Regions from separate parts of the Neobacillus sp. S1115 genome, predicted to be linked through region 1. Evidence: riboswitches for the same ligand, from Rfam matches in the RefSeq annotation. Region 1 holds a riboswitch; the other holds the start of a gene.
The links. Region 1 has a riboswitch for thiamine pyrophosphate ahead of tenI (thiazole tautomerase TenI). Riboswitches for the same ligand answer to the same signal wherever they lie in the genome.
Positions count from the first base shown of each region.

Region 2: it holds a riboswitch for thiamine pyrophosphate, as region 1 does, so the genes downstream of both, thiC (phosphomethylpyrimidine synthase ThiC) here and tenI (thiazole tautomerase TenI) in region 1, are expected to answer to the same signal.

Region 1 covers NZ_AP038275.1:3,959,676-3,963,893, forward strand. Annotated here, with positions in the region: gene ACZ5B7_RS19110 (thiazole synthase) at 1-22, opposite strand, end outside; gene thiS (sulfur carrier protein ThiS) at 24-227, opposite strand; gene thiO (glycine oxidase ThiO) at 224-1,360, opposite strand; gene tenI (thiazole tautomerase TenI) at 1,344-1,958, opposite strand; TPP riboswitch at 2,108-2,217, opposite strand; gene ACZ5B7_RS19130 (histidine kinase N-terminal domain-containing protein) at 2,430-3,536, shown strand; gene ACZ5B7_RS19135 (hypothetical protein) at 3,991-4,218, shown strand, end outside.
Region 2 covers NZ_AP038275.1:6,013,494-6,017,711, forward strand. Annotated here, with positions in the region: gene thiC (phosphomethylpyrimidine synthase ThiC) at 1-1,655, opposite strand, end outside; TPP riboswitch at 1,810-1,922, opposite strand; gene ACZ5B7_RS29195 (peptidoglycan DD-metalloendopeptidase family protein) at 2,275-3,129, opposite strand; gene ACZ5B7_RS29200 (VanZ family protein) at 3,261-3,728, shown strand; gene ACZ5B7_RS29205 (nuclease-related domain-containing protein) at 3,756-4,218, opposite strand, start outside.

The sequences.
Region 1 (4,218 bases):
ATAATGGACCAATTTTTAACATATCAACCGCCTCCTACAAAATGAACTATTTCAATTCGATCTTTATCTGCTAATCTAGTACTTTGGTGTTCCAGCTTGGTTAAAATTTCACCGTTTACTTCGACCACAACGACTTTATCATGGATTTCAAAATGCTGAAGAACATCTGAAACAAATACCATACTGTCTGATAATTGGGTCCATTCGCCATTTAATAATACCTTCATGGTTTACCTCCTACCAACATATTTCTGTCGAGCCGGAAAGCTGATAGCAGATTCTCATCTTTCAGTCTGCCTTCGATTAATTCAGCCACTAGTTTCCCTGTAATCGGGCTAAGTAGAATCCCATTGCGAAAATGCCCTGCTGCCACAAACAAATTTTTCCACCTCGGATGCGCGCCAATGTAAGGCAGTCCATCACCTGTCTGTGGCCTAATTCCAGCCCACACCCTCTCCCACGCTGCCTCTTTAATTTGCGGTATGATTTGGGTTGCTCTTTCCAGCAAAGTGGAAATCCCTTTTGCTGTTACCTTTTTATCGAATGTATGTTCAATCATGGTCGCACCAATATAAATTTCTCCATTCTTTTTTGGTACAAGATAGCAGCGTTTATCTGAAAAAATGGTTCTATTGATAATTGGCCTTTCTGTTTTAACGGAAAAGCATTCACCTTTAACAGGATACATGTTCATCTCTAAACCAGATTCACGGATTAATTGGGCCGCCCAAGCACCGGCCGCAACAACAAAGTTATCACTAAGGATGGTTCCGTTCGTGGTTTGCACCCCTATCACCTGACCGTTTTGATAAAGAAAAGATAGCACTTCGGTGTTTTCAAGTATTTTAGCACCAAAATGGACCGCCGCTTTTGCGAACGCCTGCGTTAACTTTGCAGGCTGTACATGCCCGTCGTTCGGGAGATACATCGCTCCAGGTACGCTTGTTGAAAGTGACGGTTCCATTTCTCGTAATTCCTTCGCATCCAGCCATTTTATGGTTGGATCCCATTTCTTTTGAAAGGTGACCTGTTTTTTTACTTCTTCTGCTATGTCTTCGGTTTCTGCAATTTTTAACATCCCTTTATTGACAAACTCGATTTCCACACCAGTAGTTTCCAATAATTCATTAGCGAGAGCCGAAAACATTGATTGACTTTTTATCGCCAACTGAAATAATGGACCGTCATGTTCAAGTTCAGCTTGCGCAGCCAGCATTCCGGCGGCAGCACTTGATGCTTGGCAGCCGATTTGTTCTTTCTCAATAATGATGACTTTTCTTCCTTGCTTTGATAACTGATAGGCAATCGAGGCTCCATTAACACCACCTCCAATTATGGCAACATCAAATGTATGATCCATATTTCTCACCTCCATCTCTAAATGCATGTATGTAAGACTTTACGGCTAATAAGGGGTCACGAGCATCTAAAACACCTGACATGACAGCGATACCCGTTGCCCCTGCCTGTAGGACTTCTTCCATATTCTCCGGCGTTATCCCGCCAATGGCAATCACCGGAATGTTCAGCTGTGACAGCCGTGTTAATTCTTCTAGCCCTTTTGGGGTCTTTCCTGGTTTTGATTGCGAAGGGAAGACATGACCGTATAGAACGAAATCAGCTCCATTCTCCTTTGCATTTTGTCCTTCTTCATAGGAGTGAATGGAAGTCCCGACCCTAAGTTGAGGAAAATGCTCCTTTACACAGGCTGTATCTAAACTATGATAGGCTAATTGAACACCAAGGGCCTTTGCCACGATTGCAACATCTACCCGATCGTTAATCACGATTTTTGATGGAGGGACGTTTTCATTTGTTAAAAGTTCGACTGCTTGAAAAAGTTCCTTTGCTGATTTTTGTTTTTCCCGCAAGTGTAGCGCAGTTACAAATGGATGAATATCCTTCGCTATTTCAGCCAATTGATGGATCGACATTTTACCATTGGATATAAGATGCAACTCTTTTTCTTTTAGACTAGTAAAAATACAACTCCCCCCCTTTGAATGGATTTCGCCGGTCTAAGGAAGCGCAAAACAGGCAAAACAAAAAGCCACTTCCTTTTGTAAGAAAGTGGCCGAAATTTAGAAATAAAAATTTTGCTCTCCAAAAATCCCGTTGTCCACTTCCCTACGCTGGCATTAACCAGATCAGGTTCATAGAGTCCCGAAGTCACACTTCAATCTCAGCCTTTTCAAAAAGGCACCTCTAGCGGATTTGATTCATATTCATTTGAAAAGATTACCTCATATGGATATATGGTAACATTTTATTCAAAAAAGTCAAACATTTCAAACCTTATTTGCTCGTACATTTCATCAAATTGCTTTGAAATATTTCTTATATACACCTATTTTGAGGCACGAGAACCGTCCCCATGCATCAAATTTTTATGCTATAATCACTTTAATATAGTGGAAAGCAGGCTGTGTATGGATAAAAAAGTAGGCCAATTTCTAATTGAGAATGAACAAAAGTTTATACATTTTTGGGAAGAGCAAATTATTATCCATTATTACCGGGATAATCCAGAGCTAATATTAAAGAACGGTCATTTAATGTACCATCTCATAACAAATTCAATTTTAAAGGGATTCTCTGATGAAGATGTTAAATTATTGGCGCACAAAGTAGCCCTGGAACGGGTCGAGGCTAATGTCAATATTGGGGAATTTGTTTATAATGTAAATCTGGGTAGAAGTATAATTATTAAATATTTAAACCTTTCCGGACTCATACCAGAAGAGCTGCAGCCAACGATTGACTTGGTCAATAAACAGTTCGATTTATTCTGTTTCTATGCTGTTTCTAAGTACACCGAAATCAAAGATAAGAAACTACAAGAACAAAATTTATTTATTTCCCAAACACATAAGGACCGGTTGGCGATTCTTGGACAAATGTCTTCTAGCTTTGTTCATGAATTTCGCAACCCGCTCACTTCCGTTATGGGCTTTATAAAACTATTAAAGCACGAGCATCCTAATCTACCATATTTAGATGTTGTCAGCCAAGAATTAGATCAACTTAAGTTCAGAATTACTCAGTTCCTTCATACATCAAAACTGAACACGCTGGCAGAAAGCCAGAATGAAGACATTACCATCCATTTATTAATAGAAGAAGTGCTTGATTTCCTCTATCCAAGCATCGTCGATGGCAATGTCCAAATTCATACAAATATCGATGCTGATATTTGTATCACGGGCGATCGGAATGAGTTAAAACAAGTTTTTCTCAATCTTTTAATAAACGCAGTTGACGCTGTGTGTGAAGAAGAAAATCTGCGGAAAATTGATATCCAAACAAATATAGATGATCACCAAATTAAGATTCGTATTTCTAATAATGGCCCTACTATCGATCCTGAAGCAGTACATTTAATTTTCGAACCCTTCTTCACTACTAAGAAACTAGGCACAGGTATCGGCTTATTCGTTTGTAAGAATATTGTTGAGAAACATCACGGTGAAATAGAATGTATGTCTGATAATCATGTTACTACCTTTCAACTTACGTTACCTATTAAAAAGAATTAAAATCCATTTACACCGCCCATGCGGTGTTTTTTATTTGTGTAATATATTCGTTTAAATGAGCAGTCGGTCACATATTGCTTTTCAATGCGACCGAACTTTCAATGATTTTCTCCGGGTATGGAGTTTTTTGCTTTCATAGTCCAAAGGAAAAACGCGCTAAAAACGGTTACCCTTTTAAAAGAACTAGATTGCCAAAATTCAAAGATGCTGCGTGAATCTTTACCAGTACCAGATCATCGTTAAGTATAGGTTTTTCTACCTCTTCTGTTTAAGAACATCGGGTGTACCGTACTTCGTGTACACAACTGCTTTCATTACCCCACCTCTATTGCGTTATATTCATTCATATGTTTTGAAGATTACGAATTAGACCAATAGTCTTAACAAGTGACGAATCCTTTGTCTTATAGGGTTTTCTTCTGTATACTCAAAACCGAGGAGTGATTACGTGATAATGCATGTTTATGAAAAATTAGAGGTCGCCCTTGAAGATTGGGAAATGATGAAGAAAGCTTCAGAGGATGAAAGCGAAGAATGTGCCGAACGGTTTGAAAGGCATTTTTATGAGTTTATTGACGAATTAAAGATTTGGTTTCAGCAATTGGACCAACCGCCAGCCACTATCGATGATGCAGAAAATCTTCCTGAAATCAGTGATATAATCGAGCGTTTACCGGCACCG
Region 2 (4,218 bases), 2.1 Mb from region 1:
ATTCTCATCGAACAGAACTTTGGCCCGCACATGGAGCAAAAATGGGCTGTTTTCGCCCCCTCCGAAGGCAATGTTTCGTCATGGTATTCCCTTGCACGCTCCGGATCCAAAGAAAGATTAAACTGGTCTTCCCATCTAAATTCGAAACGGGCTTTTGATAAAGCATTGTCTCTTTTTTGTGCACCGGGGTGCCCTTTGGCCAAATCAGCGGCATGAGCGGCAATTTTATAAGCAATGACTCCTTCCCGGACATCATCTTTGTTCGGTAAGCCTAGATGCTCTTTGGGTGTCACATAACAGAGCATCGCTGTTCCAAACCAGCCGATCATCGCCGCTCCGATAGCTGAAGTAATATGATCATATCCTGGTGCGATATCGGTGGTTAAAGGTCCTAACGTATAAAATGGCGCTTCTTTACAAATTTCCATTTGCTTATCGACGTTCTCTTTGATCATATGCATCGGTACATGACCTGGCCCTTCAATCATCACCTGCACATCATGTTTCCAGGCAATCTCCGTTAATTCCCCCAGCGTTTCAAGCTCTGCGAATTGTGCTTCATCATTTGCATCAGCAATACTGCCTGGACGGAGCCCGTCTCCAAGAGAAACAGAGATATCATATTGTTTCAGGATTTCACATATTTCTTCAAAATGAGTATAGAGGAAATTTTCCTTATGATGAGCCAAGCACCATTGCGCCAAAATCGAGCCGCCGCGGGATACAATGCCTGTTGTCCGTTTTGCCGTTAAAGGAATATATCGCAGCAAAACGCCGGCATGGATTGTAAAATAGTCGACCCCTTGTTCCGCCTGTTCAATTAACGTATCGCGGTATATTTCCCATGTTAAATTCTCGGCAATCCCATTTACCTTCTCAAGTGCCTGATAGATTGGGACCGTTCCGACTGGTACGGGAGAATTGCGAATGATCCATTCTCTCGTTGTGTGGATATTTTTTCCGGTCGATAAATCCATGATGGTATCGGCGCCCCAGCGAGTTGCCCACGTCATTTTTTCAACCTCTTGCTCTATAGAGGAGGTAACGGCCGAATTCCCGATATTTGCATTAATTTTCACATGAAAGTTTCGTCCAATAATCATCGGTTCGCTTTCCGGGTGATTGATATTGGCTGGGATAATCGCTCTCCCGCTGGCAACTTCTGCACGGACAAATTCCGGGTCCCTATGTTCACGAATGGCTATGTACTCCATTTCAGGGGTAATCATGCCTTTTTTGGCATAATGCATCTGGGTGACATTTTTTCCTGTTTTAGCTTTAAGGGGTGTTTTATTTACATTGGGATACCATTCAAGGTTTGCACGTTCGTCCCCTTCATGGAATCCGTTATCCTTGGCCTTTATTTCTCTTCCAACATATGCCTCCACATCATTCCGCTCGAGAATCCAATCCTTGCGCAATGCTGGAAGTCCGCTTTGAATATCGACCTGATAATTCGAATCAGTGTAGGGGCCGCTCGTATCATAGACCCGAACAGGCTCATTTTCTTCTTCTCCAAAAGCAGCAACGGTTCGAGTAAGTTGAATTTCTCTCATCGGAACCTTAAGATCGGGTCTTGCCCCTTCGACATATACCTTTTTACTTCCAGTGAATTGTGATTTTAACTCGATGTTCCCTTCCACTTGCTTCTGCATGTAACTTCCTCCTTCAAAATGGTTTGATTTTGCACCCTGGGAGTTACAGCGCAGTTCATTACTGGAAAGTAATGGAGGACAATACAAAAAGGTTCTGTTTGCACAGAACCTGATTTTTTCATCCAAAAGTAGCGGTACCCAAATTAAACCACGGACACCTTTGATACTACTTCCCTACGCTGGTATAATCCAGATCAGGTTCAAAGGGTCAAAGAATTTATGCATTCTTCTCTCAGTCCGAGCCATCGGACCCCCCCAGTAGAGCATTTCAAACAATATTAAGTTATAATCTTACAGTCAAAATATATCAGAAATTTTTGGAAATGGAAAGCTTTTTGGTAAACTTTGTGGTTATCGGAACAGATAATTCTCATAACTGTTTTTCAAACTTTCACCTTTTGTTCATAGTTTGTTCATATCTGGAGGGTAAGATAAAAGTGTGAAAAGGACAATCTCAGTCACACTTTTTCATAACCCCCCCTTTTAATATATCGTGTTGGATCCGGCAATCGGCCGGGTCCTATTTTTTTGCGGAATCTGGCAGGCGAACCAGATTCTTTTTTTTGAAAAAAACGCAAAAAAAAGAGGAAGTACTCCCCTTCCCCTTATACTTTCAATATTATGAATTTGTCTTTTCTTTTGAGTTAGTGGACTCGTCTTCTTTAGTGCTGCCGTCGTCTGTTTCCTTATCGGAAGACTGGTCGTCGGAGCCAGCTGGATCCTCCAACTCCTGCTGCTTTTTTTCGCTAGGAGTTTGCATGGATTCCTTGCTGTTTGAAGGAGTCGCTTCTTGTAAAGAACTTACCGGTTTGTCGATATACTTACTAGGGTTAACCGCGACGCCATCTTTACGAATTTCAAAATGGACGTGTGTTCCAGCTTTTTCATTGAACATGCTTTGCCCAGCCTTGGCAAGAACATCTCCCTGTTTCACCTTGTCGCCAACTTCAACTTTAATGTCTTTCACGGACTGATATTGTGTTACAATACCTTTGTCGTGTTCAATTTCGATGACATTTCCAAGCACCGCGTCTTCTTCAACACGAGTGACAGTTCCGCTGAGTGATGCTAATACATCAAACGTTTCGCCGTCCTTCATGGTGATGTCGACACCAGTATTCGGGTTGTATGTGTTCTCGTAGAATACTAATGCGGCTTCCTGGTCTTCAGCTTTCGCACTGAAATCATAGAACTTTGTCTTGATGACAGCTGTTGCTGCATCCTTCACCGGCATTTTGACGTTTTCTAAAGCCGAGTTAACTTCAACTGCAGGCGGGTTGGTCTTTTTGCCAGTAATATCAGTAGACTTGTAATCGTATTTGTCTGAGTCTCCTGCGCTGGACTGGTACCAAAGAACACCTGTTAAAATGATTGCTGCACTTGCGATATAGATGGCTGGAAATACCCAACGCTTCTTGAAAAAGCGTTTTACGCTGGAACTTTGAGAAGATCGTTTGTTTTCTTCCTCTCTCATTTTCATCACCTCAGCAATCATTCTGAACAGATAACTAGAATTATATACACTAGTCTGAAAAAAATTTTATTTTTTGTAATTGCCTGCGTTTTTATGCATCTTTTTGAAAAATTTTTAGGGGGAATTGTTTCATGAACGTGTTAAAATGGGTGCTGCGGGTCCTGCCCGTGCTTTACATGGCAGCCATCTTCATTCAATCGAGCCTGCCGTCGGACCACTTCGTGCGCCTGCCCGATTCGACGATTGACCACACTATTAAAGAATCATTGCATTTAATAGAGTTTGCGATTTTATATGTATTACTAGTCCTCGCATGTTTGACGTTTAGACGCGGTAACGCTGACCTGCGCAGCAATGCTGTCGCCGGTTTCAGTTTTACGCCAGGCTGGAACTTGGCTTGTGCCCTGTTTGCGGCCTTCTACGGCATCAGTGACGAAATCCACCAATCGTTCTATCCATACCGCTCCGCGTCGCTATTTGACCTATTTAAGGACTTCCTCGGCATCAGCGTCTGCTACTATTTTATTCGTGGTGCGCTGTATAAGGGTAAATTTGCGGGGCTGGCGAAGCTGCTCGGCCGCGTTCGGTCTGTTTCTTAAAACCACTGCTGGTTGGCGGTGGTTTTTTTATTGCAATACGGGATGATGGTAAACACGGTCTTTAAATGTACCACTATGGGGGAAATCTGCGGTCGTTAGAAAATGGCTGGCCACTCTTATCGAATCTATATGGAGAAACTCTCTTAGCTCAGAATTTGTGATAGTCGGTTTTATTAAAAGGAAATAATCGTTGATGGCTGGAATATGGGCAGTTTTCGATTTGGCGTTACACTTTGGGCACCACCAGGTTCCGGAATGATAAGTCATCGGCAAAAAGCGGCAATCGGGGCACTTCACACCAGTGGGGATTTCTTTAGGAGACAGGTGGAATTGCTTTAATATATCGGGATTATCGGGAGTGTGCTTCGATAGAAGTAATTTATTTACCTTTTTTAAATCCTTGGAGCCTAGCTTATCTATCTTTTGAAATTCTTTAATTTGTTCTATTTTTTCTATTAAAAATTCACTATTACATACATTCCGAAGAATC